3 regions of the Leptospira langatensis genome follow, and region 3 is predicted to be linked to each of the others. Evidence: riboswitches for the same ligand, from Rfam matches in the RefSeq annotation. Region 3 holds a riboswitch; each other region holds the start of a gene.
The links. Region 3 has a riboswitch for cobalamin ahead of EHO57_RS12715 (TonB-dependent receptor). Riboswitches for the same ligand answer to the same signal wherever they lie in the genome.
Positions count from the first base shown of each region.

Region 1: linked by a shared signal. The riboswitch ahead of EHO57_RS17700 (CbtB domain-containing protein) and the one ahead of EHO57_RS12715 (TonB-dependent receptor) in region 3 are both predicted to bind cobalamin.
Region 2: linked by a shared signal. The riboswitch ahead of EHO57_RS11435 (LIC13354 family exoprotein) and the one ahead of EHO57_RS12715 (TonB-dependent receptor) in region 3 are both predicted to bind cobalamin.

Region 1 covers NZ_RQER01000011.1:358,087-368,449, reverse strand. The annotation lists gene EHO57_RS17725 (hybrid sensor histidine kinase/response regulator) at 1-1,121, shown strand, start outside; gene EHO57_RS17720 (Crp/Fnr family transcriptional regulator) at 1,126-1,713, opposite strand; gene EHO57_RS17715 (SDR family NAD(P)-dependent oxidoreductase) at 1,918-2,772, shown strand; gene EHO57_RS17710 (catalase family protein) at 2,769-3,761, shown strand; gene EHO57_RS17705 (hypothetical protein) at 3,820-4,665, opposite strand; cobalamin riboswitch at 4,919-5,100, shown strand; gene EHO57_RS17700 (CbtB domain-containing protein) at 5,233-5,424, shown strand; gene EHO57_RS17695 (CbtA family protein) at 5,421-6,257, shown strand; gene EHO57_RS17690 (CbiX/SirB N-terminal domain-containing protein) at 6,254-7,447, shown strand; gene EHO57_RS17685 (DUF3209 family protein) at 7,457-7,831, shown strand; gene EHO57_RS17680 (cobalt-precorrin-5B (C(1))-methyltransferase) at 7,841-8,950, shown strand; gene EHO57_RS17675 (precorrin-8X methylmutase) at 8,947-9,615, shown strand; gene cbiE (precorrin-6y C5,15-methyltransferase (decarboxylating) subunit CbiE) at 9,612-10,363, shown strand, end outside.
Region 2 covers NZ_RQER01000006.1:456,265-466,627, forward strand. The annotation lists gene gltX (glutamate--tRNA ligase) at 1-595, opposite strand, end outside; gene EHO57_RS11415 (LIC_13346 family putative lipoprotein) at 582-1,535, opposite strand; gene EHO57_RS11420 (DNA gyrase subunit A) at 1,761-3,146, shown strand; gene EHO57_RS11425 (toprim domain-containing protein) at 3,143-5,287, shown strand; gene EHO57_RS11430 (flavin monoamine oxidase family protein) at 5,459-6,799, opposite strand; adenosylcobalamin (AdoCbl) riboswitch at 6,950-7,081, shown strand; gene EHO57_RS11435 (LIC13354 family exoprotein) at 7,272-7,850, shown strand; gene EHO57_RS11440 (LIC_13355 family lipoprotein) at 7,881-8,741, shown strand; gene cobT (nicotinate-nucleotide--dimethylbenzimidazole phosphoribosyltransferase) at 8,769-9,812, shown strand; gene EHO57_RS11450 (adenosylcobinamide-GDP ribazoletransferase) at 9,868-10,363, shown strand, end outside.
Region 3 covers NZ_RQER01000007.1:231,693-242,055, reverse strand. The annotation lists gene EHO57_RS12765 (hypothetical protein) at 1-310, opposite strand, end outside; gene EHO57_RS12760 (hypothetical protein) at 414-794, shown strand; gene EHO57_RS12755 (hypothetical protein) at 807-1,295, shown strand; gene EHO57_RS12750 (LIC_13076 family protein) at 1,340-2,050, shown strand; gene EHO57_RS12745 (hypothetical protein) at 2,206-2,778, shown strand; gene EHO57_RS12740 (class I SAM-dependent methyltransferase) at 2,791-3,660, opposite strand; gene EHO57_RS12735 (hypothetical protein) at 3,834-4,370, shown strand; gene EHO57_RS12730 (hypothetical protein) at 4,449-5,078, shown strand; gene EHO57_RS12725 (CapA family protein) at 5,109-6,155, shown strand; gene lsa26 (surface adhesion protein Lsa26) at 6,242-6,982, opposite strand; cobalamin riboswitch at 7,174-7,350, shown strand; gene EHO57_RS12715 (TonB-dependent receptor) at 7,483-9,549, shown strand; gene EHO57_RS12710 (hypothetical protein) at 9,552-10,363, shown strand, end outside.

The sequences.
Region 1 (10,363 bases), on a different contig from region 3:
TGGAAAGGCAATTGGCTCATTCCCAAAGAATGGAATCCATCGGCTCGCTTGCAGGAGGAGTCGCTCACGATTTCAATAATATACTTACAGTGATTCTAGGTTTCTCCTCCCTACTGGAAAGGAACAGAGAGAATCCGGAAAAGATCCTACAATCCGTTGAGGTCATCCGAAAGACTGCGGAAAGAGGAACATCTTTAGTAAGGCAACTCTTAACTTTGGCAAGAAAGGTAGAGTCCTTCTTTCGGCCGATTGCTTTGAACGATCTGATCTCGGAAGCATTGAATATTGCCAAGTCCACATTCCCGAAATCCATCTCTATCGATTCGGATATACCTCTTGGCCTGATCAAGATCAACGCCGATTACACCCAGATCCATCAGATCTTTTTAAATCTCATCCTGAATGCAAAAGACGCTATGCCTACAGGAGGAAATATTTCGGTAAGCCTCCGGACTGCCGAAGATCCACTTTCCGAAAAAGGGTCCAAGATGGCTTTATTGGAAGTTAAGGACAATGGGACGGGGATGGACGAAGAGACCAAGCGTAAGATCTTCGACCCATTCTTCACCACAAAGGAACCGGGAAAAGGTACAGGCTTAGGTTTGGCCCTTGTCTATAGTATTTTAGAAAATCATAAAGGAAGAATTACTGTGGAAAGCTCTCTTGGGCAGGGAACAAAGTTTACCGTTTATTTACCGGTGCTTTCCGAAAGTAAAAAAGAGGACCCATTCTTTGAAACTTCCCCTAAAGACGAGAAGAAGGATACGAGAACTGTGCTTCTTATTGAAGACGAGGAGATGATACGTATTCCCCTTGCCGGTTATCTCTCCGAGTTCGGACATAAACTATACGTAGCTCAAGACGGAGAAGAAGGAATTGCGGCATATTCCCAGCACAAGGAGGATATAGACGTTGTGATCTGCGATCTAAATCTTCCTAAAGCGAACGGGCTCGAGGTGCTCCGGAAGATCCGGGCTCAGGATCGGAACCTTCCCCTCTTCCTTGCCAGCGGCTATATAGATCCGAAGATAAAAGCGGATCTAGAAGAAATAGGGATCAAATGCATTATCCAAAAACCGTATCATTTTGAATCTATTCTCAAGAAAATTCAAAATATATAATATTCTAGCTATGCTCCTTCCAAACCCGATTTCGGATCCTACTTAAGGAAACGGGAGTGATGCCCAGATAGGATGCAATATAATGCTGAGGGATCCGACTTACTATGTCAGGCTGTTGCTTGATCAGGTTCAGATATCTCTCTTCGGGACTGTCCCTGATCCGGGAAAGAAAAAGTCCTAAGTAATTCTCAAACCGTTCTAAGGTAAATTCCAGTAGGATCTCTTTTAGCCCTTCATTCTCCTTATATAGAGTGGTCGCATCTTCTTCTGTGATATAATAGATCTCGGAAGGCTCTATACTCTCCAAACCGAAACGACTTTCCTTATGGGTTCCCCGATAACTATGAATAGAAGTCACCGCACGGTTCGCGAAAATGAAAGCGATGGTGATATCCCTTCCATTATCATCGAACTTTATGCGAAGACATCCGTTCCTGACTATGAATATAGTCTTCGCATACTCTCCTTCCTTGAATAGGACCGTTTTAGCAGGCACCTTTCTCTCTCTAAGCATATGCTTATAACGATCCCAATTCTTTTCCAAATTCGGGATCCTCTTCTTTATCTGCTGTATGAGAGGAAGGTCAGACATAAAACTAAAACCGAGCTTATCGTAAGCATGGGATGGAAAAGGCAAGATATGTTTTGTCTCAGGTTTGATTTGCTTCCGTTTTTCCGAAAAAAGAGCCGGAAACTATCCATATAACATGTTCTTGCGAAAGTTTACGATTGATGAGATTTCGAAAAATGAGAATCCTGCCCTGTTCGAAAGATCAGTGAGAGAATTCTTTAATCTATGTCCAAATACTACCAAGGCAAAAAAGTTTTTATTACAGGCGGTTCCGCAGGGATAGGAAAAGGGATCGCGATCGCACTGGCAAAGTCCGGTGCCAGCGTGATGATCTGTGCTAGAGGCAAATCCAATCTAGATGCGACAGTAAAGGAATTAAAGTCCGTCGGATCTCCGGGAGCCGTTTTCGATTATGTTGTCTTGGATGTTTCCGATAAGAAGCAAGTCCAAGCTGCAGCGAAGAAGGTATTAAAGACCCTAGGAGGTTTGGATGTACTGATCTGCAATAGCGGTTATGCGCAAGCAGGAGAAGCTTCCGATCTTCAAGACCACGCGTTTAGAAAGCTAATGGACGTGAACTTCTTCGGACACTTGAATGTGGCTCTTGCCTTTCAAGATCATTTCAGGGCCCAAGGAAAAGGGGATATTATATTTTTAGCATCCACCTTAGCGATATTCTCCGTTTACGGATATGGAGCCTACTCCGCGAGTAAGTTCGCTATTTCCGGATTCGCACAAGCCTTCCGACAAGAAATGATGCTCCATAACGTAAAAGTAAAATTATTCCTACCACCTACTACGAACACTCCCGGATTAGAAAAAGAGAACGAAGACAAGCCCCCTATCAGTAAAGAGATGGAAATGGGTTCTTCTTTGAACAAAGTGCATTCGATCGAAAGTGTTTCTAAGGCAATACTGAAATGGATCCCGAATAGGAAATTCTTCGGATATACCGGCTGGGATTCTTGGCTGCAATATTCCTTATTCAAACATTTTCCGGAGTTTACCCTGAAAATTGCCGATTCCGAACTGAAAGCGGCGCAAGCCAGATTAAAAAAGAAGAATGGGAGCCTAAAATGAAACCGATCAGCAAGAACTGGAAGGAAGATATAGCCGCTAACGAGGAAGAACGTTATGCGGGATATGTAAAGAAGTTCCAAGCCATACAAAAAGTAAATTCGGCAAAATTCGGAAAAGGACGCACTTTGCATAGAAAGCAATTGTTGGGGATCAAGGCCCAACTGGAAGTCTTGTCGGACTTGCCGGAACACGCCAAACAAGGACTATTCTCCAAACCGGGGCGCTACGAGACTTGGATCCGTCTCTCTAGCGGAAGCATGAAGCTACAATCAGACCGGATCGGAGACATCCGAGGATTCGCACTTAAGGTCAGCGGAGTATCCGGCCCAAGTGCATTACGAAATGGAAATACATCCTTCCAGGATTTTTTGCTCATCAACCTAGAGGCTTTCTCTTCTCCTAAAAGCGATGAATTTGTCGGGATCGTCGTCGCCGCGGCAAACGGAGGAGGAGCCTTACTCAAATATCTATTTAAGACTTACGGATTCTTTGGAGCGCTCGCAAAGATCAAAAAGGCAGGCGCCAGTTTCAATAAGCCTTTCAGCGGATTTGCAACCGAGAAGTTCTTTAGTGCCGCACCGATCTCTTTCGGTGCGTATGCGGGAAGGCTCCGCCTTCTGCCTCCCAAGGAAGAGAAGATCGAAAAGAATGCATCTAAAGACTGGGGAGAGGATATGAAATCCAGGCTCCAAAAGGGATCCTTAACTTACGAACTCCAGGCACAATTCTTTGCGGACGAGAAGACGACTCCGATCGAAGATGCATCCGTAAATTGGCCGGAATCAGAGGCACCCTATCTTACGATCGCAAAACTCATCCTTCCGAAACAAGACCTGAATTCCGCAGATGGGGAATCTTTTCAGAAAAAGGTGGAAGAGACTATTTTCGATCCTTGGGAAGCCCTCTTGGAGCATAAGCCTTTAGGAGATGTGATGAGAGCCAGAAAGCATGTCTACTTTGCCAGCCAAAAAGGACGCGGAGCCGTTTGAGACGCAAGGGGAAGTATATCTTATTTTTATCATATACTTCCCCGAAAGAAACAGTAGATCAGATCTCTTTCGCTAATCCCTGGAAACATTCGGAAAGGACAGCTTCAACCGAGTAGGTTTCTTGTCCGATCTTTATTTCGTTCTTACGGATCGGCAGCCCTTTGCCGATCACAAGGGAATCTACAGTGGATCCTTTAGACAAAAGCCAATCGGTAAGCAACCAATCGCTCGGATACTCCGTAAGAATACGCTTTTGGCAGCGGAAGGATTCTAATTTAGAACCGCTCTCTTTCAAGAAAAGACTGACTCGAATGGAAGAATCCAAGATCCGATGTCCTTTGGTGGAGTCAGGAACGATCCCCGCCCTACTAAACGCGGGTGGAATATTCTGAAAAAATAAATAAACGATCAGCTCTCCCTCCTCGCCATCTTTTCCAGAAAACGAAAAAGGCAACTTCTTCTGTTTTGAAGAGTTCGTCGCTGTCGTTGCGAGTTTTTCTAGATTAAAAGCATCCAGTCCGAGAAAAGCGGAAAACTCAGGAGGTTGGATCGGAGGTGCGGCCTGCGTCTCTCCTTTATTCGCTTTCAATACATTGCTTAAATTCTTTAACTCAGGCTTATCTACGTAGATTACTTTTAATTTGCTCTCAAAAGCTTCTTCTGAGACGTCCTGATCAAAACTAGGTATCATCCCCAAAGCGACGAGTCTTACCTTCCAGGGTTTCTTTGTTTGTTTATCATTCTTTGCATATGCTTTGATCGCATTTCCGGTAACAGAATGGAATTTTACTTCGTTATCTGCAAACTCGCGTTGGTTAGATTGGTCCACTACTTGGCAATTCGTTAATATATAAAGAATCGCTCCAACCACTGCAAGAAACGTTACCCTATTTTCTCTGTGCATCTTTCACATCCTTTCGGCCGCACTCTGCCGTAGCGAGCCGGTCACAAACTATAATACAGAATAACGTATAATGAAAATAGAATAAAGGGAGAACAAGGGAAAAAATGAAGCGAAAATCTTGATATTTATCGGCCAGCCCGAAGTCTCCCTGATCTTAGATCATGTCCTTCCGGCATTCCTTGGTCTTTAATTTTAAGGGCCAAGGACTAAAAAAATGCTATACAATCATTCAAACGAAATTAAATCCTGGAATCTCAGTCTATTTTTGTAGGATCATAGATGTCCATGCATCTATGGGAAGACGGTGCAAATCCGTCACGGTACCCGCCGCTGTAAGAGGGACGAAAGGCACACGATGTCACTGGGTTCATACCTGGGAAGACGTGTCGAGTAGGTCGATCTCAAGTCAGAAAACGCCTCACAAAGATCCTGAAGTATGTATCCAGTCTCGGATGTAAGACGGATGCGTAGCTAAATTAATTTTGTTTTAACATAGCGAACCGACGGTTAGTTGCGTCATATTCGCATTTCGTCTGTTTCGTGTTAGGTGATCATCTCTTAGGAGGGATGTATATGCGCGCGATTTCCGTTTCAGGAGTCTCGTCCGTTGCCGTCAGGTCATGGATCGCGACTTCCTTAGCCTTGGTTTTGGCATTCTCTGCTCTTTCCATCGTCTATTTCGTTGGCTTGGAACCTATGCTGTATCTGCACGATGCTTTCCATGATATAAGGCATTCTACCGGATTTCCATGCCATTGAGATCGAATCTTGCAGAGGTCACTTGGATAGGCATACTATCCGGAATAGTCTCCGGCTTCTTTTTGGGGATCTTGATCTTTCTTTTGAATTCTCCTTTCATCTTAGAAGCGGAGAAGTTTGAGACGCAAACTTCTCCCTTAAAAACGCATGTAGATGCTGATCTAAATGTGCATGGGCAAAGTCAACATACTCATTCTCATACAAACGGACCTCATACCTCAAATACTTTAGATAAATTTAAATTACAAGATGAGGCCTATATTCTTTCCAAAAGGAATCTCTGGACCATTTTCGGTTCTATCCTTTTAGGGATCGGATTCGGGATCCTCTGCGCTCTCTGGACCCATTTTCTTCCTCCTTTTTCGGTAGAAGGAAAAGAGAGTCTCTTAAAAGTCCTTTTAAATTCGATCCTATTTGCAGTTTCAGGATTTCTAATATTCTTCGGGATCCCAGCGATGGGGCTACCGCCTGAACTCCCCGGAAGATTAGCGGGGGAAGCGGATTATGGGGCCAGACAGACTTGGTGGTATTTCTGCGTACTCTCTTGTTCTTGCGGATTTGCATTCTTTTCAGGACTTCTTGCGTATTCTAAACGCGGAGAAGTCTGGAAATGGGGATTGGGATTGGCAGTCCTCTTTGCGAGCATCTCCCTTCCCTTTCTATCTGGAGCTCCTATTCTTTCGGAAGAATCCATTACTCCCTTGGACCTTCGGTCCAAATTCGAAACGATCTCTTGGATCGTGAACTTTCTCTTTTGGTTGGTTCTATCTCTTTGCTTCTTCCTATTACAAAGAAAGAGATCCCTCCCAATAAGCGATCTAGGGCGAGCATGAATCATACTTCTCCGGGCATCTTGGTATTAGGACATGGAAGCAGGGAAGAGAATTCGAATCAGGAATTCATCTCTCTGGTTGACTCCTATGCGCAAACCAAACCTCAATGGAAGATCAGCCATGCATTCGTTGAATTAGCGAAGCCCGACCTGGAGTCCTCGCTCCGGGATTTATCAAAAGAACATTCTAATATTATAATATTTCCTTTATTTCTATTCACTTCGGGCCATATCAAGAACGATATTCCGATCGTTTTGGACAGAATTCGAGCCGAGTTCCCGGAACATTCCTTTAAGATCGCAAATAGCCTGGGAGTCCATTCCAATCTGATCGACCTGATGAGAAGAAGGAGCCATTCCCTTCTTTCAATTTCTCCCGAGCAAGAAGCGAAAACCGGAGTGATCCTGGTCAATCGCGGTTCTTCCGATCCCGATGCGAATAGCGATTTTTATAAATTGGTCCGTCTCTTTCAGGAAGGGAATTCCTTCTCCTTCGTTCTTCCTTCTTTCATAGGAATCACGAGTCCCCTTCTTCCGGAAACGTTGGAGATGGCGGCTAAACTGAGACCTGAGAGACTTTTGGTGCTTCCGTATTTCCTTTTCGGGGGAAGGTTGATCCAAAAGATACAAGAGCTCGTCCAAGACTTCTCTCGGAAGTTCCCTTGGATCAAGACGGAACTTTCCGATTACATAGGGCCTGATCCGGATCTTTTTTTCGTAATGAACGAAAGGATCCATGACGCGATCTCCGGAAGATCTTCCCTTCCCTGTGATACTTGCGAGTATAGATCTCAGCTTCCCGGACTCTCGAATAAGGTCGGCGGATTGAAAGCGCTTCTCTGGAGCATCCGTCATTTAGAAACGCATAACCAAGCTGCTCCGCACGAATTCCCGCATCGTAATTTAAAGAAACATGTTTTTGTTTGCGACAGTATTGATTGCGCTAACAAGGGAAGTTCCTCTCTCGTCTCAAAAATGAGATCCATCCTAAAGGAAAAGGGAAAAAACAAGGACTTTAAAATATCAAGATCTTCTTGTATGGGAAGGTGCGGAGAAGGCCCCGCTGTGGTCGTCTACCCGGACGGTGTATGGTACCAAAGAGTGAACCAAGAAGACGCCGAAGATCTAGTCAACGAACATTTATTACAAGACCGACTCGTATCCAGGTTGGTCGACAATATTATGCAATAGGAATATAGTATGGCATGCCATGAAATAGCTGCACTTAGGATCGGGATGATGAATGTCCTAGGGATCAAGGACCAATCCGTGATTGAACATGAAAAGAACGAAATAGGCCCTGAGGCTCTCTCTCATCCGGGACCTATCCTTTCTCTTACAAGTGCGAATAATTTCGAGGACCTGATCCGATTCTTCGAAGCAAGTCTTACGGATCTGGAACAAAAGATCTCCGCGCTACAATCCGGAGATCCGAAGATCCCTTATTACACTTCTCTCTTGATCCTTACCAAGAAAGTGGAATTGGATCTGAAGAACTCCGCCCAATCCTTCAAGACATTGTATTTAGATCTGGAAGAGATGCACGACCTTGTGCACGAGATCTATCCGGCTTAGGACCATCCGATGGCGGCAAAGGAATTAAGAGAAGGATTTACTACCGGAGCCTGCTCGGCGGCGGCCGCAAAAGCTGCGACTCGGATCCTTCTTCTCCGCCAACCTATAAAAGAGATAGAGACTACCCTTCCAAATAAGAAAAAAGTAATATTCGAATTGAAACGTTGCGAATTCACAGAGGACGGAGCCATCTGCAGTATCATCAAGGACGCGGGAGACGATCCGGACTGTACTCACGGTGCGGAGCTTACTGCCGAAGTCCGCTTAAACACAGAGAACCAGATCGTCCTGAAAGGAGGAGAAGGAGTGGCTGTGGTGACTAAGGCAGGCCTCGGACTGGAAATTGGAGAACCCGCCATCAATCCCGTCCCAAGAAAGAATATCACAGAAATGATCTTAGAAGAATTGATCGGCTCCGCTTTCTCCGGAGCGGAGGTAGTGATCAGCGTGCCTGGCGGCCAAGAGATGGCCAAGAAGACGATGAACGAAAGATTGGGATTGATCGGCGGGATCTCTATCCTAGGGACTACCGGGATCGTTAAGCCCTACTCGACTGCGGCATATAAAGCAAGTGTAATACAAGCGATCCAAGTTGCGAGAGAATACGGCGAACATCGGATCATTCTCACCACCGGAGGCAAATCGGAGAAATTCGCTATGGACCTCTTGCCGGAGATCAATGAGGTCGCTTTCATACAAGTCGGCGATTTTATCGGGACTGGGATCAAGACTGCAATTAAGGAAAGTATGGATCATGTGATCGTCGTGGGGATGATCGGTAAACTTTCAAAGATGGCGGACGGAGTTATGATGACACATAGAGGAGGTTCCTCCGTCAACACCAAGATGCTTGCAAGGATCGCAAGATCCATAGATATGCCCGAATTCCTCTGTAATGAAATAGAGGAAGCGAATACCGCAAGACATGTATTAGATCTTTGTAAAGAAGCTGGTTTCTTCCATATTACGACTAAGATCTGCGAGATCGTATCACATAACTGCTCCAAGCACGGTTTAGGATTAAGAGTGTCCACTTATATGGTGGACTTCGACGGAACACTTCTTGGCAAATTCGAAGCCCCGGAAGGTTGGGGAATCAAAGAGGAAATTTCAGAATGAGCGATATGCGCCAAATGACTTCCCTAGGAAGGGAAATTGAAAACAATTCCTTCTCCATCATTGATGAGGAAGCGGGAACACATTCGCATCCTCCCAAGGAATGGGAAGTGGTCCGAAGGATCATCCATGCTACTGCGGACTTCGAGTATAGGGATCTAACTAAGATACATCCGAATGCGATCTCTGACGGAATTCAGGCGCTACGGAATGGATGCTCCATTATCTGCGACGTGCAAATGATCCTGGCCGGATTGAATACGGAGCGTCTAAACACGTATGGTTGTCGGACCTATAGTTTTATCAGCGATCCGGATGTGATCCAAAAGGCGAAAGAATCCAACTCTACTCGTGCGATAGAATCCATGAGAAAAGCGCATAACTCGCACCTCTTAGAAGGAAGTATTATTGCAATCGGAAACGCTCCGACAGCTCTCCTGGAGATCGTTCGGTTAGTCCAAGAAGAAGGAGCTAGACCCTCCTTGGTCATAGGGGTTCCCGTAGGATTCGTATCCGCAGCAGAATCCAAAGAAGCATTATTAGATCCTAAATTCCAAAATTTGCATACTATCCCCTATATTTTGACCCAAGGGAGAAAAGGAGGAAGTACGATCGCGGTTTCTATCATCCATGCTCTTTTACTTCTGTCCGCAAAGGAGAATCCATGAAGGCAGTTACAGTAGTAGGAATAGGAGACGACGGTTGCGTCGGACTTTCCAGCAAGGCAATGGGAGCAGTCGCAAGAGCGAGAGTCCTTGCGGGTGGAGAAAGGCATTTAGACTTCTTCCCTCAATTTGATGGGGAAAGGATCGTAATTAAAGGTGATCTACTCAAAAGTGCAGATCGGATCGCAGAATTGTCCGCAGAGCATACTGTTTGTGTTCTTGCTTCCGGAGACCCGTTATTCTTCGGAATCGGTACTTTAATTATCCGTAAAGTAGGAAAAGAGCATGTGGAATTCATCCCGGCCCCAAGTTCCATTCAAAATGCTTTCTCCAGGATAGGAGTCAAATGGGACGATGCGGAAATCCTTTCCTTTCATGGTAGACCGATCAAGGGGCTTATCACAAAGCTCCAAACTCTCAGCAAGCTCGCCTGCTTGACAGACGATTCAAACTCTCCATCCAAGATCGCAAAGTATCTGTTGAGCTACGGGGAGTCCGACTGGAGAGTATTCGTCTGCGAAAACCTTTGCGGAAAGGAAGAAAGGATCAGAGAGTTCACAGTAGAAGAACTTTCCGAGACCGAAGGTATCTCCGATCTGAATGTGCTCATCCTTCTTCGAAAGAACCCTGATTGGAGACCGACTCCCCTCCTTCCTTTTCAAGGAGAGGATGAGTATGCGAAACGACTTCCTAAAAAGGGACTGATCACTAAAAAAGAAGTTCGGATCCTCTCCCTCTCCGCCCTGGAACT
Region 2 (10,363 bases), on a different contig from region 3:
AATTATAGGAAGGAAACCCGTCCGACTTCACGATAATGAAATCACCGATCAACTTAGTCTCAAATTTCACTTTTCCTTGGATGATATCGTCGAAGATAAGAGTTTTGGATGGAGTACGAAAGCGAACCGAATACGGAACTCCGGCGTTCAGCTTCTCCTGTACTTCTTGCTCGCTCATATTCGCGTGCAATCCGTCGTACACATAAGGCACACCCATAGCCTCGGCCTGTTTCTTCTTAGCCTCTAATTCTTCTTGGGTGCAAAAGCAACGGTACGCTTTTCCTTCGGAGATCAGCTTTTCCGTGTATTCTTTATATATAGAGATCCTTTCGGATTGGATATAAGGACCGTGAGGACCGCCGGCTCCTGGACCCTCATCCCATTCTATCCCCAACCATTTCAAGGATTCTAGGATGGTCTTAAAGGATTCTTCGGTAGATCTGGTTTGATCCGTATCTTCTATCCTTAATAAAAACTTTCCGCCTTGGGCTTTTGCGTATAAGTAATTGAAAAGAGCGGTCCTTGCACCGCCCACATGAAGGAAACCCGTAGGAGAAGGTGCGAACCTGGTTCTAACTTCCTTATTTTCTGGCATTGTCGTAATCTTTTAAGAGGATGATTGGATAGTTCTTCAAATCGGCTCTTGCGGTAAACGGATTATTGCCGTTTGCATCGTAAAAATGGGTCTTTACCAATTCTTCCTTATCGGTCCTTTTTCGATTCAATAGATTCTCAGAGACGAGTAGATCTTCGGGGAGAATGCCCCAAGCCCAACGTACGCCCCCTTCTTCTTTGAAGATCCAAACCGGCAATCCATCTTGTGTAAAGGGAAGATAACGAAAGATCTGATTTCTATAGTCGTAGTCCGCATACGGGAAACTCATTCCTAAAGGATGAGTATAATCTGTAGAAAGACTACTTCTTCGATTTCTAATATTCTCCCAATTCAAAGTGAAATCCTTTCCGAGAGAACGATATTCACGAGCAACCCAAGCGATCCCTTCCGGAAGAAAATCGAACACGATCCCCCAATCCGAGATCGTAAAATATTTAGGAGAAGAAGTACCTATCCCAGGACTCATCGAATCTCCTTCCCAATTCCATGAAGAGACAGATTGAGGAAGAAAGAAAATTGTCTTAGGATTTTCCGCATCTCCCTGTTCCAAGCGAGTTGCTCCCGTATAAACAGCAGCCTTGAAACTCAGCTTAGGGAAATACATCCCTTTGGGAAGAGAGCCTTGGAATTCTTCTTTAGTTTCCCAGAGGTCCACTTCCCCACTCCAAACTTTTTCTTTATTGGGAAGGGTTTGCACTACTAGATAACGCAGATGTCCCGGCTGGCTTCGATAGGATTCCGAGTTCTGAGAAATAGAGCTTAGGTTCCAGAAGATCCGAGTGCTAGGCAGGTCCTTAGGAGATAAGGGTTTATTTCCTCCCAATCCGGAGAGAAGAGTACAGGACTCCAACAGTACAAGGCAGAGTAAGATCCGGATCGAAGAGCTTACGGAAAAATAAAAATGAGACTTTAGTTCCAAGGATATACTGCCGGAAAAGGGGATTTCTTGAAAAACTCTCGGTTTTAGGCCGAATCTTCAAGGAAAAACCGGGAAATTTTCTTTCCTTATCGGCGTTTCCCAATGAGAAAGTAAGAAAGTCTGTGATTCGGTCTGTCGCATTATAAAAAGAATGTACAGATTCGAGCGATATTTTAAAAGGTTGACAGTAAAACCGTCCTAAAATCCTTTGGCAATAAAAGTCCTATGAAAGATTCCAATAAATCAGGCAAAGAGAACTTCCCAAAAATAGCTTTTGAGGATCAGGTCAACGACGATCAGCGGAAATATTCCCGCTACGTCTGCGATTCTAGAGCAATTCCTCACGAAATCGACGGCCTGAAGCCTGTTCAAAGAAGGATTCTTTGGGCAATGTGGAATTCAGACGCGAGAAACAGATTCACTAAGACCGTAAAAGTCGCAGGTCTCGCTATGGGATATCACCCTCATGGGGACCGTTCCATCCAAGACGCTCTTTCTCAGATGGCTCAGGACTTTACATTCGCGAATAATCATCCTTTAGTCGCTGGAGAAGGTACTTTTGGAGACGTATTGGATCCGGGAGCCATCGCTTCTCCTCGATACACAGAGGTAAAGCTTTCTGACTTCGTAAAGGATCTGGGATTCTTTGAAAGCTTACCCGATATAGATTACGTTAAAAACTACGACGAAACGGAAGATGAACCCATCCACTTCGTAGGAAAAGTTCCTATCGTTCTATTGAACAATATTATGGGAATTGCAACCGGTTTCCGTTGTTTTATTCCCGGACATAAACTTTCCGCAATCATCAATTCTCAAGTCAACTATCTCAAGACTAAGAAGCCTCTTCCTTTAAAACCTTGGTACAAAGACTATAAAGGCGAAGTGAAGATGGCAAAGACCGAGGCGGGGAATATCACGATGACTACCACCTTCGGTTTTACTTGGGAAGGTGATACCCTCTATCTTACCGATGCTCCTATGAACTGGAATAGGGAGAAGGTGATCAATCTTCTGGATGATATTCTGGAAAGAAAAGACTCTTGGCTGAAAGACTATGTGGATCATTCCAGCCAAACCTTCCGTATAGAATTGAATTATAAGAAGGGAGAAAAACCGAGCGCGAAAGAAATCGCTGCGGTAATCTCCAAAGAAGATACCCAAACTCTCGCAAATAACGTGATCACGTATGACGGACGTTTGAAGAATTTCGGGCCGGAAGAGATCATCAAAAGATTCTGCGATTTCCGCAAGACCCACCTGATCCGCAGATTCAAGCGTTTGGCGGGTTTGGAAGAAGAGAAGATCGCAAGAAACTCCGAATTGATCCGTTTTATCAAAGAGAAATGGAACGAGAAAGTAATCGATATCAAATCCAAAAAGGATTTCGAAGAGAAGCTCCAAAAGTCTAAATTCGTCTATTATGAATGGTTGGCTTCCATTCCCATCTATCGGATGACCTTGGAAGAAGTTCGCAAATGCGAAGAAGCCATCGTAGAAGCTAAGACTGCCCTTTCCAGATACCAGGGCTTGGTCAAAGAAGATAAAAAATTAACCGAATTCATGATCGGGGAATTAACCGAACTCAAGGATAAATGGGATAAGGAATGAGTACTGCCAAAACCAAAACCGAAAAGAAGCCCGCAGCAGCTAGCGAACGGAACTTCAAGAAACTCTCCAACGTAGAACACGTAAGGATGAGGACCGGAATGTGGTTGGGACAAAATTCTGCATCCACATTCGAGCAGCATTTTTTCCGCAAGAATACAGACGGAATGTACGAGATCGTACATGAGGAATTAGAAGACGTTCCTGCCAAGCTAAAGTGTTTGGACGAGGCTTGCATGAACGCGGTCGACGAATACCGCAAGAACCAAAAAGACAAATCTATTCCTGAAAAGGATAAGATGTCCAAGCTGATCATCCAGCTTTCTTCCGACAAAAAAACCGTAACTGTTTCCGATAACGGCCGCGGGATCCCCGCTAAAAATGCGGAAGGCGTATATCTCCACCTGATGTATGGAGAGAACTTCGACGATCATGTCAAACAAGACCATGTCGCCGGACAGAACGGAGTGGGTATCTCTCTCGTAAGAATGGTTTCTTCCTATTTCAAGGTAAAGACTACCAACGACGGAGTTACTTTCAAAAAGCTATTCTCTCTTCACGAAGACGCAAAGAAGCAAATACGTTCTTATAAGCTCTCTAAAGAAGATACTGAAAGGGTTTTCTTATACTTCGACGAGCACGGAAAATTCGAGGATTGTCCTCTTCTTACCAAGGATCAGATCGATAAGCTCCAACCTATTTGCAAAAAAACGAATATGATCGAAGCGATCGAAAAAGGAACAAAAGAAGATCACGGAACTTCCGTGGAGTTCGAGTTAAGTCCTAAGTATTTCAATAATCTGGACGTTTCCTTTAACGTAGATCTCATGAAGCAATATCTGCAAGATATCGCTATGACGAATCCTGGCCTCGAAGTGCAATTCGTTCATAAGGGAAAAAAGGATAAGTACAAGTTCAAGAAAGGTTTGGAAGAGATCTTCTCTCATTCCGAGCTGACCTATTATAAAATGGATTATCAGGCTCCCGCTGCCGGAACCCAACTTCACCTAGAAGCGTATCTGGTGATCGGACAGAATAAGAACCTGACTTGGGTGAACTCTATCTTTGCTCCACAAGGCGGTTCCGCGATCGAGTATTTGGAAAACAGACTTTGCGATGAGATCCGTAAGAAAAGCCAGATCGTTTCTCTCGAGAAGAAGTTGAAGACGAGCTGCACTCGTAACGACGTCCGGAACTGTTTCCACATGTATGTGAACATGAGGCTCTTAAACCCTCGCTTTAAGTCCCAGGATAAATCCTATCTGATCAACGACTTGAACGAAGACATTCGTAACGCAGTAGATAAGCATCTGGATAAATTCATCAAGAAAACAGGCCTCTTGGAAGAAGTAAAACTCCAAATGGAAAAGAGAACCCAGCTCAAGGCTTTCGAAGACGCACAACGCGGATTGAAGAAGGCGAGCAAGATGAATATCCCTAAGCTCATGCCTCCTACCGGAAAACCAAACGATCCGGGTCGAGTATTATTCGTGGCGGAAGGAGACTCGGCGATCGCAGGTCTTCGCCCAGCTAGAAATCCGAAATTGCATGGCTTATTTCCTTTAAGAGGAAAGCCCATGAACTGCAAGGGAGTTTCTCTCGCAAAGGCAATCGCTAACGAAGAGTTAAAGAACATAGTTGCGATCCTCGGACTTCCGTTGGACCAAAAAGTAAAATCCATAGATGAGCTGAATTACGAAAAAGTAAGTATCATTACAGATGCGGACTTTGACGGATACGCGATCCGTTCACTCATGCTTTCTTTCTTTTATGAGTATTGGCCGGAACTATTCGAACTAGGTCTGATCCATATTTCTAGCGCGCCTCTCTACGAAGTAGATGTGAAAATGGGAGATGCAAAGAAGTCGGAAACTGTCTTCTGTATCGATGATAAAGACTACGATGCTTTGATCAAGAGAGTGGAAAAATCAGGCGGTCAGGTCCTGCGTAAAAAACGGAACAAGGGATTGGGAGAAACAGGCAAGGAAGCAATGAAGTTCGCGGTGGATGAATGTATGACCAAGATCACCATCGGGAACAAGAAAGAGGCTTCTAAGATCCAAAACCTTTGGTTTCACAAAGACTTTGCAGAACAAAGAAGGGATGCGATCTCCGAATACGCAATGAGTGTGATCGAGGACTAAGATCCTTCTGGACCCGGGAGCACTCCCGGGTTTCTATTTAAATTTAGTTTTTCGAAGTAGGATGGATCACTAAGAAACTCGTGCCTTCATTGTCGCCAAACGAATTTATCTCATCCTTTCTATCTTTTAAGATCTTATAGCAAAGTCGATAAAAGGCAAGCTCTCCATCAATTAAACCAAATTCACCGCTCGGATCGCGGAGCTGAGAGCCGCTTCGATCGTACCCGTAATCTCGCCGGTATGCTCTCCTGCGAAGAGGATCCGATCGAAAGGCTTTCTCAATATAATTTCAGATCCGAAGCTTCCTGGTGGAAAGATCGCAATCCCGTTCGGAACGTATTCTCCTTTGGATTCGGTAAAATATATTTTTTGGATCTGCAGATCGTTCTTCAGTCCCAGCCTACTTAAGGTTAATCGAATATACTCGACCTTCTGATCTTGGTTGGCAGAATCGAATACGGAAAATCTATCTCCACTTGCAATAATCCCCAATACCTTATCCGATCCGTCGGATTTTGTTCCGGCATCGTACAGGAACTGAGCCGCAGCGTCGGAATGAACAGAGAAAGGAGTAGAATCCCAAGGAGCCTCTTTGAGCACTAAGAATGTCTTGAATATCTGGGAGTATCTTACTCTAAGAGCGGCGAGTAGCTTTTCCTTATCCAAACCTGGATTCCATTTCACTTTAGAGATCTGGTTTACAGGCAACGTGCAGATACAATTGGAACCGGTGAATTTCCTTCCTGAGGCAGTGCTCACCGTTACCCCATTTGCATCCTGATCCACGGAGAGAACCGGATCGGAAAATACGAACTCTGTATTCTCGATATTGAGCACGAGAGTCTTGGCTAAATTTTCCATCCCCCCTTCTAAGCGGCTATTGCGTTTGGGGAATTGTGCCAGATCTCCTAGCACCTTCTCTGCAGAAAGAACTCGAATACCATCTCCATAATGTAATGATAATTTATGGTTTAATAATACCAGATCCTCCGCAGAAATGCCTTGGTATAGAAGATAATTATAAATGCTGATCCGATCCAACTCTTGTTGTTGGGTCGTATTGAGTTTAGAATTTTGTGCTACTAGTTTGCTTAAGGTATCTTGGGCCTCAGGACTCATATCCCAAGCGCCTGCTTTCTTATAAGTTCCTAAGAATAGATCCGGCTGTAAAGGAGCAGATTGCAATTTCAATCCCAACTCTCTTACTAAACTACGCACCGTCTTGTCCTCGGAAGAAACCCATTCCCCGCCTAAGTCCACTACGTTCCCGGAAGGATCGGTAACGGACCGTACCCTTCCTCCGACTCTATCGGTAGCTTCTATCAAAGTGACTTTGCTTCCGGTCTTTCCTAATAGATAAGCAGAGTATAATCCGGCAAGACCGCCACCTAAGATGATGACTCTTTTTCCTGAGCTAGTACCTTGTGCTCGGATCTCTCCTTTACGTGTTCCTAGTAGTGCTGCTGCCGTTAAGACTCCGGCCTTTAAGAATGTAGATCGACTGAATTTCATCGCATGTCCTCGAGAGAGTCTTCAAACGGATCCTCTGATCTTATTTTCGGTCATAAAGAAAGATCTTTCTCTCACTTTTTAGGAAACCATTCTCTTAGAAAACGGTCCAGGTTTTTGCCTTGCCAATGAAAGTATCGAAACAAAACCTGGTACTACGCTTTCAGGGAGGAAGTTGGGTGTAAATCCCACGCTGACCCGCAACTGTGATGTCCATCTTTGGATGGAATAAGCCAGATCTTCCCCGCGATACAATAAACCTCGAGGTTGGGGTGTATCGTAAATCTCGCCTACCAGCGCATCCGCGCTTCTGCGAGGGGGCCCCGAAAGCGATGTCGGGGCTCTCGAACGGAAAAGTAGATCTTTTGTTTAAGGAACGAATCGACTAAACCACTTCAGGTGGCTATGTCGGATAACGTATCATTCTTTGCTAAGCTCTCTTTCTCCCAGATTCCGACGAAATCAGGAGAATAAAATGAAAAAAATCAACAACTCGTTCACGACGATCTTAGTGCTGATCGCCATTTCTCTTTTTAACACTGGATGTTTCGAACCAAGCTCGGGCAATTCTGACGAAAATGTTCTAGGATTAGTCGCTTTAAGTACGATGAATCCGATCGCAGGTAATTATTCCGCTTATAACGGAACTCCCGATTTTCCTGGAGATTCTTACAGTGCAGATGGATCCCAAATCACCGGTGAATTAGCAATATCGAATACACTAGTTGCGCAGACATTTATCGATGCAACTTATGGAAATAGTTATCTCTACGGGATCATCAAAGAGATCAACGTTGCTAAACAAGTTGTCTATGTTCAATTCAGAGCTGATTCGAGTTACTCCCAAGGAGACTTTGCTTGGTACAGATGGACGAATAACGGCGGTTATCTGTATCTTTGCCCCGACCTCTCCGGAGTTTCTTCTCAAACTACCTTAGCTTCAGCTAAAGCGGACGATCTTGATACGTATTCCGATCCTACAAATATCAATGCTGGTTGCGGATTGAATAGCGGCTTTAGTCCGACTTTCTGGACCAGATTGCAGAAGAACTGATCTCCATTTTGTGTTAGTGAGGACAATGAAATGAATACTTTTAAATTTATGGTCTTCTACATTTCGCTCTGCTTGATCCTTTCCAATTGCGGAGGATCGGGAGGAGGAGATGAGGCTGCAGCGCTTGCACTTCTTGGAAATTCATCCGCTCCTGCTTATTCTAGTCCTTGTGATTCCTTAGTTCCTGAAACAGGCAGAGGTGTTTTTGTCGCGGACCAACTCATCTCTGCTCCCGGAAATACCGGTATCGGTTATAAAAACGCAAACTGTGCAGCGGATGGGGTCCGAGGCCAGGGAGAATTCAACGGCTCCTTGGACGTTTATACTCTGGCTGCGACCGGAAGCGGAGCCTCCATCATTCTGGGTTGGTCCGGAGGGAAGGTGCAACCTTCTACTGGGATCGATTTCATCGTATACGAGAATCCATTCTTCGTCGGAGTCCAAAATAGTTCCAATCCGTTCAATGCGGTTTTTCTAGAACCGTTGATCGTTGAAGTCGGGAATGATCAGACGAATTGGTGTGGCTGGAACCCGGCATATACCAATTCCGATCCCTATACATTCTCGAATAACCCTACATACTGGAATCGTTTTGCGGGAATTACTCCTGTAGCTTATAACCAAGATTCGAATCCGATGACGGTTGCTGAGGTATTCGACACGGATATAGTGAACGGAGGTGGCGGCGGGGATGGTTTCGACCTATCTGACGCTAACTTTGGTGACAGTGGAAGCGGTTGCGATAGCACCTTAAAGAGTAATATTCAAACAAATGGATTTACTTACATAAAGATCTCCGCTGCCAAAACCATTCTCAGCTCTTTGCCTATAGACAGCGCTCATGCCAATCCAGATATCGACGGAGTCGCCGCAAAATCGGTTAGTCCTTAATTAAAAATTTATTATATGTGAAAAACTGTGATCAGACCTAAAGAAGTTCATCAATTGGATTTAGACAAAACATTACGCCATAAGATCGATACTAAGACCAAGCCACTAGGAGCTCTAGGTAGGCTGGAAAACCTCGCGTATCAGATCGGAACCATTCAGAATACCGTTCATCCTGTTTTAACCGACCCTCATCTGCTTGTGTTTGCAGGAGATCACGGTCTGGCTGATTCGGGAGTTTCCGCTTTCCCAAAAGAAGTTACTTACCAAATGGTATTGAACTTCCTGAACGGAGGCGCAGCGATCAATGTCTTCTGTAAACAACATGATATCAGCCTACTTGTGGTAGATGCCGGAGTCGCAGGAAATTTCGAACAGGCACATCCGAATTTTATTTCCGCAAAGATCGCATCAGGAACTCGTAATATTCTAAATGAACCCGCAATGACAAGAGAAGAATGCGAAGAAGCCATCCGTATCGGAGGAGAGATTGCCAAGACCAAGGTTCCTTCTTCTTGTAATGTAATCGGTTTTGGGGAAATGGGGATCGGAAACACTTCTAGTGCGTCCTTACTCGCTTCCGTATTCCTGGATCGTAGCGCGGAAGAAATGACGGGAAGAGGAACTGGTCTTGACGACCAAGCTCTCTCTCGCAAGAAGCAGATCCTGACCCAATGTAGGGAAAAACATCCGGTCAATGCAAAGGATCCGATCGAAGTCCTTTCTAAATTCGGAGGATTCGAGATCGCTATGATCTGCGGTGCCATGCTTTCATCTTTCAAAGAGAACCGCTTAATCATAGTAGACGGTTTTATCGCGAGCTCCGCCTTCTTAACCGCGTTTAGGATAGAACCTAAGATCGCTCGAAACGCTATCTTCGCTCATAGATCTTCCGAGCAAGGCCATAAGCTTATCTTGGATTTCTTCGATGCGGATCCGATCTTGGATCTGGGTCTTCGTTTGGGAGAAGGTACAGGCTGTGCACTGGCATATCCGATCCTAGAATCTGCCCTAGCTTTCCTAAGAGAGATGGCAAGTTTCGAGTCTGCCGGAGTGTCCGAGAAAAAGGAGTAAGGCGAGAGTAAATTCTCGCTGCTATTCTATTCGGGAAGTTTAATCTCGGATCTGCATGCTAGGATTCATTCGAAAAGAGCTGATCATTTTTCTTACTTCGGTACGATACAACACTCGTATTATCGTTCCCGCTTGGGTGGAACATTCGGAAGAATATCTTAGCTCTTCTTCTCGTTATTTTCCTTTAGTAGGATGGATCGTCGCATTCCTATCGGGTCTGGTTCTTTGGATCGCGAATCTTTCCCTACCTTGGGACGTTAGTGTTGTACTTTCCATGGCCGCATCCGTTTTGATCACGGGTGCCTTTCACGAAGACGGATTCACGGATGTTTGCGACGGATTCGGTGGAGGTTGGACCAAATTAAAGATCCTTGATATAATGAAAGATAGCAGGATCGGAGCCTTCGGAACGATCGGGATCATTTTAGTTCTTCTATTAAAATTTACTTGTTATAGATCTATGAGTGATTTCAGTATCGAGATCTTGTTTATTGTAATACTCGCATCTCACTCTTCTAGCAGATTTTGGGCTCTCTTGATGACGAAAGCAC
Region 3 (10,363 bases):
TACGATCGCAATCCGAGGGAAGAGGCGCCTGAAAGAGTTCCTTCATGATATCGTTACTCGTCCAACCTGGCCTCTGCCAGTCTTGGACCCTACTTACTTTTGCTTGCAAACGATACATACTCAATTCTTCGTTCCAAGAGTCGAAGAGGGTATCCATTCTTTCCTTGGAGACATTCGTATCCTTCCAAACGCAGACGCGGACCGTCCTAGGTTTGCCGTAATCGTAGGTCTCTCTTACGCTTTCGCGATGAAATCCAACGGTGGTGCAGGATAGAAGCAATAGTAAAGGTAGAAGTCGAATATGTCGCATGTTTGAATTATCCGGAATCTTGGAAAAACTCCTTGGAAAAGCAAGGAATTTAGATCGATACTAAAGAGTAGAAGCTCCCAAAAATACAAGAACCAATCCTAAGATGAAATCAGCGAAATTACAAAAGCCACTTACTCCTTTCCAAATATTATTCTTGGTCCCTCTTGCATTATTCATTCTTACCAGTTTTATAGGAGAAGGGTTGAAATTGTATCGTCTCTCTAAAGAAAGGAGCGCCTATTCATCCTTATCCGATATAGACAAACTTATGGAAGATCTATCCATGGAGGAAATGTTCCACAAGTACGGTTACGATTTCCGAACTAAGATGACTTCGGATGAAAGAAGGGACTCGGGGATGATCGGGGACTTCTCCCTAGAACAAGTGATCCCTAAATTCTTCTTCAGTTTAACTATATTACTTTATCCTACATTCTTACTTCTTAGGTTTATCAAAGAAGTCTTAGAAAAGCCCAAAAAGTGATCCGAGACGTACATGACACATCATTATAAAAAGCATAAGAAGTCGTCAGTCTCGGCAAAGAAGAAATCCTCTCGTCCTTCTTCTTTGTTTCTTGTGCTTGTGGGGATCCCTTTCTGCATCTTTCTGGTGAGCGCAATGTTAGGAAGCGTTCTTAGATTGGATCGGATCAGCTCCGAATCCGCATTTGAGAATCGATTGAATCCGATCGAGCGCGTTTGGCGAGGCTTAAAATTAAAGGTATATGCCTATGAGTACGGTCCAGATTATAGAAATAAGATCCCGGAAAATGAAGCAAGATCCATCGGATTGTTCAGAGAATCCATATTAGAAAGTCTATTGCCCCGTTATCTGTTCTTATTCTTAGCTATCGCATTTCCTTGTTATTTTATTGTAAGATTGTTAAGAGAAAAGCCGATCCCGAAGAGCCAGGCCTGGCCTATCGCTTCTTCTAGTGGTAAGAAGAAGATTGCATATTCGAACCCAAAAAAAATTGCCAAGTAGGAAAATGATTTGCGTCCTGAATTGTTTGATATGGAACATGACTTATGTTACCAAACAGTCCCAAGCAAAAAGTTTCTTCTCTCTTCTTATTTATAACTTTTTTCTTATTCACTTTCATTCAATGTACTCTTGATAAACGGGTCGATTTTTCGGAACAAGACAAACTTGGATTGGAGTCCGGTAGCAAACCCTGCTCAGAATTAACGCCATATACTAGATGGTTTGCGTTTTACGGGTTGGTGAAACTTTCCAAAGATCCTCAGTTTGATCCAAAACCAGGCGTCGTTTACTTTTCTGAAAATAAGGTAAATTGGTGGCAGGGCGGATTGACCTTGCTCACCGGCTTCTTCTCCTCTATCGTATTTCACAGAGTGCATGTTTCAGAATGCGATCTAGGTACTCGCTTCGTGCATAGGGACGATTACGAAAAATTCTTCGAAGATGAAAGAGAGAAGGCACGCCAAGAACTATTCGCTAAGACTGAAAAGGAATTGGAAGAAGGTCTTCGCAAGTATCTGGAAAAGACGAGCCCAGCAGAGCATGCAGGTAAGGATTACAGCACTATTATTCTGAGAACCGGTAAGATCCTGGAAGCGAGAGTTGTAGGCCAGGACATAGATTCCTTGAAGTTAGAGATAGATGATTCTAATGGTCATAAGCAGGAATCAAACCTTTCTAAGAAAGAAGTCTATAAAGTGATCTTTGCAACGAAGGTAATCCGCGTTAAGGATACCTCGAAAGATAAGGATAAATGATCTTCGTTCAGGATCTGATTCGAATGAAATGCAAGGATGGATTGAGATCCATCTAACGCTGTGACCTAATGTATCTCCCTCGAACAGGGGAGATACATAAAATGAATTCAATAAATTTCTGAGCTTTCCGTATAAAAAAGAAAATCCGACTTGAGATGAGTGTTACTCGTGCTATGCTCTTATACAATTATGAAAAGCGAAATCAGAGTCCTTATATGAACCTTACCCTTACTCATTGCGTTCTTCCTTTAAAAAGACTTGGGGCCTTCCTATTCATCTTTGCCTTATTATTAGATTGTGGTGCCGCCTTAACCTATCAACAAACGGAAGAAGCCGCTCAGCAAAGTAATTCCAATTCAAGTAGTAGTGCGATCCTTGCTGCTTTAGGAGTGAGTGGAGGAACTGGGCTTGCGAGTTTTTCCCCTTCTCATATTTCCTTTAAGGCAGGCAATTCCGGTTCTTACGATATCGTATTTTCCAAGTGGCCCCTGACTGGACTGCATGGCACGATCAACGTAAATCTAGTTATGCCTGGAGTTTTGTCGAGTATGACCCTGACTAGTTTTAATATCGCGGATGATGACCAGGGATATCCACTCCATTTTCCAAATGTAGCTTCCAGCGGCAAGCCCGGCTCCGGTGTGATCCAGCATACCATTACAAGCGCTCCTGATGCTAGTCTAAATGGTACTAGTCTCGGAACCGTTTCCGTTACGGTGACCCCATAAACTTTAGTCCGACTACTTACTCACCCCGAAACAGACCGCCATCATATCGCCTTGGTCGAATTTCTTTACCGACCAGTCCGCGAACTTCTTTGCGGTCTTGTAAAATAGGCCGGCTCCTTTCTTCGCAGTGAGTCCGCTTCCATACGAGATATGAGCCAGCGGAATATAACCCAATTCGTTCCCTAAGGAAATGATCCCCGGTAGACTATAATAGTAAAGATGCTCCGGAACGTTCAAGTATCTCCATTTAGGTCCTAGGTATTTTGCTAGGACTCCGTATCTGCAAGTGGAGAGGATCATTCTTCCTCCCGGTTTGAGATGCATTAAGATTTTCTGAAGTGTTTCCTTGGGCTGGTGCAAATGCTCTATACTTGCCCATAATGTGATCAGATCGAATTTCTCTTTTCCCTCAAGGTCCCAGGTTAAAAAATCTTTTTGTTCCACATCCAAGCCCAGAGTCTCCTTTGCAAATCGGACCGGGCCACTCGCTATGTCTAATCCTTTGGTCTTCCATCCTCTGCCCCTAAGATAGTCCAGGAAATATCCGGCGGCACATCCTACGTCCAAGGCGGATCTTTCTCCGCTCATCATTCTTTCCCACTTAAAGAAGCCTAAGTCCTGCAGGTTTAAACCGAATACTCTTGCGATCTCCTTCTTCGTTTCTTCCGAGTAATAATTGTCGTATCCTCTATCGGTCCTTTGGGTGAAATAAGAGTCTTCGTAATATTTGGAGACCTCTTCTAAAGAGGGCTGTGGATTTACCTGGACGAGTCCGCACTGTTTGCATTCTACGATGGAGAAGACTTCTCCCTTGGGACTTGCCTTAGTGAACATGGGTTTAAAATCGATATTAGAACATGTATTGCAAGGTATAAGTGGCATAGTATAAGGATCGACGTTTTGGTAAAATTTCAGACATAAAATGAGTAATTTCTCGTATTATGTACTCCAAAGAATGGGGGATTTTTATTCTGTACCTCGGGACTCTTTGAGTTTTCCGTTACACTCCTCTTTAAGGCTTGCTTTCTCGGTAAATTCGTTGTTAAACAGATTGTATGCGAACTCTGAAATATATTATTAAAAGATTTCTAATAAGCACTTCTCTTGTTATCCTAAGTTCCTGCATTTTCGATTGCGGCCTTGTATTGACGGGCACGGATGTAGGCAGAGAATTACTCGGTTTATCTAATAATCAGAAGGACGATTCGTCTGAGAAGATCGCTTCCTTATTGGGATTGGTCTCGGGCTCTTCTCTTCTAGAATTCAATCCCACCACTTTAACTATGGCGGTGTTTGCTTATCAGAGCTACACTGCCTCTATCAAAACTCCGATCCCTTCTACATGGACAAATGACGGAGAATCCTTTTTGGATCTTACTCTGACTCCTAGCGGTTGTCCTTCCGCGAGTGATGATAATTATACCTCCATAAGCTTCTCAGGTTCGTCGAGCTATTCCGCTCAGAATGCGACGTTTCGGTTTTTAGGTACAGGGAATTGCGTTATTATTCACAGTGTGAGCGGAGCTACCCCCGATATCGGTCTGCCGACGGGAGCTGTAATTGGGATCCTTCCTGTTGTGATCACTCCTTAATGATGCAGAAAGACTCTCGTAATTTAGAAATAAAAACCGCTTTTCTATGAGAAAGACTTTCAAAAAACTTCCCTTAGCATGAAAAGAATCGCGGTATTATTTTCTCTTCTTACACTAGTCTTATTATTCTCCGTAAATTGCGGAGCCTCTTATGTTCTCTTCAATCCCGATACCGGTTTGCTTGTTGGGAGTGACAATAGTAAGAAAAAGGACCAAGAAAAAGCTCCTCTTTTCGCGCTTCTTGGGATCGCTAGTTCGATTGCTACATTCTCTCCGAATCCGGTAGTCATACCGTTCGGGACTTCCGGATCATTCTATTCTTTGGATATTCCGAACATTCCGAACTCTTGGACTCAATCCGAATTTGGTTTTAATATTTTTATCCAAGCGTCTTGCAATAATGCTAGTATTACTACCATCGACGGAGTGGATGGGGCTTCTACTTCCAGTCCTTCTTTCCAATCGGTTGGATTTGAGCCGATTTCGATCTCATTTTCCGGGGGAAATATAAATTCGAATCTGGTTGGTTCCTGTGTCTTTACTCATGCAGTCCATAACCCGACAGCGAATTTTCTGCCGGAAGGTTTTCCCTTGGGCAATCTTACTGTTATCTTTGATCCGTTCGTAGGGGCGGTCATCGGTTCGGTTTGGTTCGCAGACTTTCCTTCTGCCCAAAGCGACCTCATCGGAAGAAAACAGCTTTTCTAAGGGAAAGGTTTTCAAAAACCTTCCCTTAGTATGAAAAGAATCGCCGCATTATCCTCTCTTCTGGGGATACTATTCCTTCTTTCCGAAAGTCAATCTCTCCATTCCGTTGAAACGGAAACTCTCAAGATCAAAGCTGTGGGAGACTTGGTCATGGGAACAAATTACCCTGAGAACAAGCTTCCTGCGGACCCGAGACGTACCTTATTTACCGAAGTAGAGCCCAGTTTGAAAGGGGCGGATATACTATTCGCAAATTTTGAAAGTACTCTTACTGACTATCCTCATTGCGCTAAGAATATCAATCGTCCTCTTATCTTTGCATTTCGTACTCCTCCATCGTATGCAAAAATCCTAAAGGATGTGGGATTCGATATCGTATCCATTGCGAATAATCACAGTTTGGATTTTCATGTGCAAGGATTCGAGGATACAGCCAAGAATCTTTCCGAAGCAGGAGTTCGATTTACCGGAAAGAAAGGTGCCATCACTTATATGAATGTGAAAGGCATTTCTATCGCATGGATCGGATTCAGTCATATGGAAAGTGCTCATAATCATGTGAATGCGATCGAAGAAGGAGTTTCCTTGGTGAAAGAAGCTAAGAAGAAGGCTCAACTCGTCTTTATATCCGTGCATGGCGGAGCGGAAGGTGGACCAGCTCTTCATGTGAAGAATGAGCAAGAAAGATTCTATGGTGAATATCGAGGAAATCTAGTCGCTCTTTCTCACGCTTTGATCGATGCAGGAGCGGATCTTTTCATAGGCCACGGCCCTCATTTGCCTAGAGCCATGGAATTGTATAAAGGGAAATTGATCGCTTATTCTCTCGGGAACTTTTTGGGCTATAGAGTATTCTCTACCAAAGGATACGGCGGCTATTCCTTAGTTTTGGAAGCCGATCTGGATAAAAAGGGGAATTTCGTAAAAGGAAAGATTTTGCCTTTGCAATTGAGCCAGAACGGGATCCCGGCCCCGGATCCGGATGCAAAGACTGTAGAATTAATGCAATCCTTGACCAAGACGGATTTCCCAGGAAAAGGACCGAAGATCCAGTCGGACGGAACCTTCTTTCCTTAATTCATTTATTGGAATATTCTAATATAGAAAAGCCCGATCTCGCGGTGGCGAGAGCGGGCTTTTTAGTTTAGGGATCGGATCCTAACTTATTGTTGCGGTTTAGGGGTCGGATCTAAGGCTCCTGCCGGCGCCTTGAAGTTGATCTCGAATAGATCGTAATGGGATTCTCTCCATCCGGTAGTGAATGCTACCGAGATCCCCATATAATACTTGGTCGCGTATTTTAAGGTCTTGGTCGCATAGTTCGCCATTTCCTCGTCGGTGATAGAGAATGGATGCACTTTTCCTCTTACTTCGTCCAGGTAGGTCCCTTCCCAAGTGCCGATCATGGTTCCTTTATATTCCAAACTTAGAATATGACCTGATACGGAGAAATTCCTCTTGGATCCGGATTTTGGAACTACGAATTTGTCCTGTAGATCCTTAGGAGCAGACCTATCCTGGAGTTGAGCTCCTATCACTTCGAAATCCGTGGATAGAGCAATAGGCTCTATTCTATGGATCCTATACTGCAAAAGCACTTCTTGGTTCAAGTTCTTAGTGAGGAAGTTGACCACATCCGGATTCTCGGGGCGAACGCTGAAATCCACCTTCTTCTTTACCGCGGTATAACAAGCGTCTTTTTGATCGTCGCAATTTTCGGACGTGTCTACTGTGGTAACTTCGATCGTACCTTCGTAAGAATCAAAGATCAGACCTCTACTTTCGAATTGGATCAGTTTCGCAACGGTCCAACCTTCGGAATAAGTTCCCGCTGCGGATAAGGAGGATGTGAGTAAGAAGAAGATTCCCGCAAAGAGAATGCTAATAGATCGAGTACGTTTCATTCGGATTCTGAGCTCCTAGTTTTCCTGTCGAAGCCGGAATGTTTCGGCCGACGGATTTCGTGAATCCTTTCCGGATTTCATCCGACATCAAGAAAATATTTCTTTCCGGATCTGAAATTATAGAAGAAGGGACTTTGTAAGAACGCTTTCTATAGGCGCTCCTATATGACGGTTTTTAAGATTGCCCCCCTATCGATCGTTGGGAACCTGGTCTTGCAAGTAATTTGGAACAGGGAATTCGGTGAAATCCCGAAGCTGTACCCGCAGCTGTAAACACTAATAACGATCGGAGATCGCCCACTGTCCTCGGACGGGAAGGGTCCGAATCGGGTGTGAGTCAGAAAACCTATCCGGTTTACTTTCGTACTTTGGCTTTCGGGAGTTAAGGCCTTTCGCTGCATACGACCGAGCGGCGTTTCCTTCCTTCCCGCTTGGAGATTTCTTTGCGCTCGACCTTTGGTAGAAAGTCCGGTTTCTACAGAACTTTTTCTGGAAAGAGGATCCTCTTTCTGGGGATCGTTTTGCTCTCTAAGCCTAGCTTCTCTCAGGATTTGCCAAAGACGGAATCCGCTCCTATAAAGGTGGTGGGAAAAACTACCAAAGCGAACGATCCGGAGAATTTCAGAAAGAACCCGAGTGGTTTTCAAACGGCGATCGATCTAAATCAATACACTGCACGTTATACTAGTCTTCCCGATGTTTTGGAAAGAGAGGCCGGGGTAAGGATCCGTAGATACGGAGGCCTAGGCTCTTATTCAACTCTTTCCTTAAGAGGGACCAACCCGAACCAGTCCAGGATCTATATCGATGGAGTTCCTTTTAATAATACGCAAGGAGGGGAAGTCAATCTTGCGGATCTTCCCTTCGATAATTTGCAAAGCATAGAAGTGTACAGGAGCGGGGCTCCCGTAGGATTCTCGGGTTCTGCCATCGGTGGCAGTGTGAACCTAGTGACACGCACAGGAGGTGGTCCTCCCAAGACCAGAGTGAATATCGGAGGAGGAAGCTTCAATACAGGAAAGGGGAGCGTAACGCATACGGGAAGCTATGGAGGAATAGGCACCAGTCTCTTCTTCTTGGGCGAAAAATCGGACCAGAATTTTTCTTATCTAAACGATCATGGCACTTCTCTTGTAAATCCTTTCGACGATACCATCGACAGAAGAAGGAACGCTCAGTTTGAAAGGACCCAAGGTATGATCGGACTGAACGGGGAGATCGGAAATACCAAGATCAAATTTTGGAACGATCTGAATTATAGATTTCATGGGATCCCCGGACCGGAAAGCAACCAAACCCTGCAAGTGCATCGCAGGTATCTGAGGAATACTTCTACCATAGGAACGGATACCAAGGGACTTCTGGATGGACTCTTGCGAATAGAGACGCGCGCGTTCACTACGATCGCGAACGATGATCTATTCGATCCTAAGTCCGAGTTCTCGAAAGGAACACCTAACTCTTCTGCGATCATTCATCAATCGGGAGCCTATCTCACTCCTACTTTGTATCTATTGGATTATAACCAGATCTTTCGACTTCATTTCGGTTTGGAGAAGGAAAGCTTCGATCGTTCTAGGAGCACTCCTCAAAATATAGATCTGAAATATGAGCCTGGGAAATTCAGGACCTACACTACTGTTCAATTAGAAGATGAGATCCGTTTCTTCGATGGAAAACTCATCTTGACCCCGGGCGTTTCTTGGGACAATTATAGGGATCGTTTTCAATCGGACCAACCTTGGTACCAAAGACAGGACCCGACTGCTTCTCCGGACAAGACTACTAAGTTCTCGAACCCAAAGACAGGCCTCTTATGGAAGATAATCGAAAAAGAAAATTATGGTCTGGATTTTAAGACCAACGCTTCCAAGCAGAATCGGATCCCAAGCTTCTTGGAATTATTCGGAGAAGTGGGGACCATCATCGCGAACAATTCCTTGAAACCGGAAAAGAGTGAAAACTTCGACTCTGGATTTACGGGAAGCTATAAGGACGGAGATCTGAAATCGAGCCTTACCGTTTCTTATTTCAGGAAAAGGATCCAAGACATGATCCTATTCATACCGAATTCACAGTTCACTCTTCGTCCGGAGAATGTGGACTCTGCACGGATTGACGGAGCGGAGGTCTCTCACAAGTCCGAATACAAGGGTTGGAAATTCTTGGTGGATTATACGTACCAGGAAGCGATCAATACGTCCGCTGCTCCGTACTTGCATGGCAAATATCTGCCTCTTAGACCCAGACATGAGATAGGTGCAACCCTTGCGTATAAGAGCAAGATCTGGGAGCTTGGGTTCGAAGGTGTCTATGTGGGGGCCGTCTTTAAGGACCGGACCAACGAATACGTAAATTACCAGCCTGCACGTCAGATCTGGAATGCATATTTTACTCTGATATTATATTCTTCTCCGGAAGAAGAGAACCAAAAGCAGGAAAAGGCTCCTAAGGAATTACTCCTAAGCATTGATCTGCGGAATATGGGAGATAAACGGGTCCAGGATATCGTAGGGTATCCTTTACCTGGTCGGAATTGGTTTGTTACTCTGAGTGCAAGGTTTTGAAGATGAGTAGAAGATACTACATATTCCTTTCGATCCTTATCCTTACTGCTTGCGGGGATATACAAAGGCCTCCTCTGTACACTTTATTCCTCACTCCGAACCTTCCGAATAATATAGGAGTGGTAGCTACGGATTTCAGTAGTAGTGGTAGGTTCAAGGTGCTCAACCCTGAACTACTGATTTCTTATCCGGGACTGACCCCCATCCATTCGGACGCAGTCGCTCGTTTCGGGAATGAGAAAGTATATATTATAAATCGATTAAATAAGGACAGTGTCCAGGTACTGGATCCGAATTTCGGCTTCCAAACTGTGGCGGAATGGTCCATGGGAGCGGGAACCAATCCGAACGATATAGCCATTGTGGGGCCGAATAAGGCATATGTTTCCTTGTACAATTCCAGATTTCTCCGGATCATCGATCCGAGTACGGGGGCCTCTCTCGGGAATATGGATCTGGGAGGATATTCGGAACCGAGTGCTATCCCGGATAACTTGCCGGAAGCCTCAGGAATGCAGATCGTAGGGAATAGTCTCTTTTTATGTTTGGAGAGATTGGATCGGAATGATCCGAGCGGATATTTCCCGCCGGGACCCTGGGGATCTCTATTATTAGAAATTGATATACTAACCGATTCCGTGATCGCGGTGTATACGTTCCCGACGCCCAATCCTGTCGGTAAACCGCAGTTACTGGATCTTTTCGGAGAACCTCATATCGTCATTCCGACCCCGAATCGAATGGGATTCATTAGCGCTTTGGACGGGGGAGTCACTGCGTTCCGACTCTCTACTCGTACTTTTCGTTCAGGATA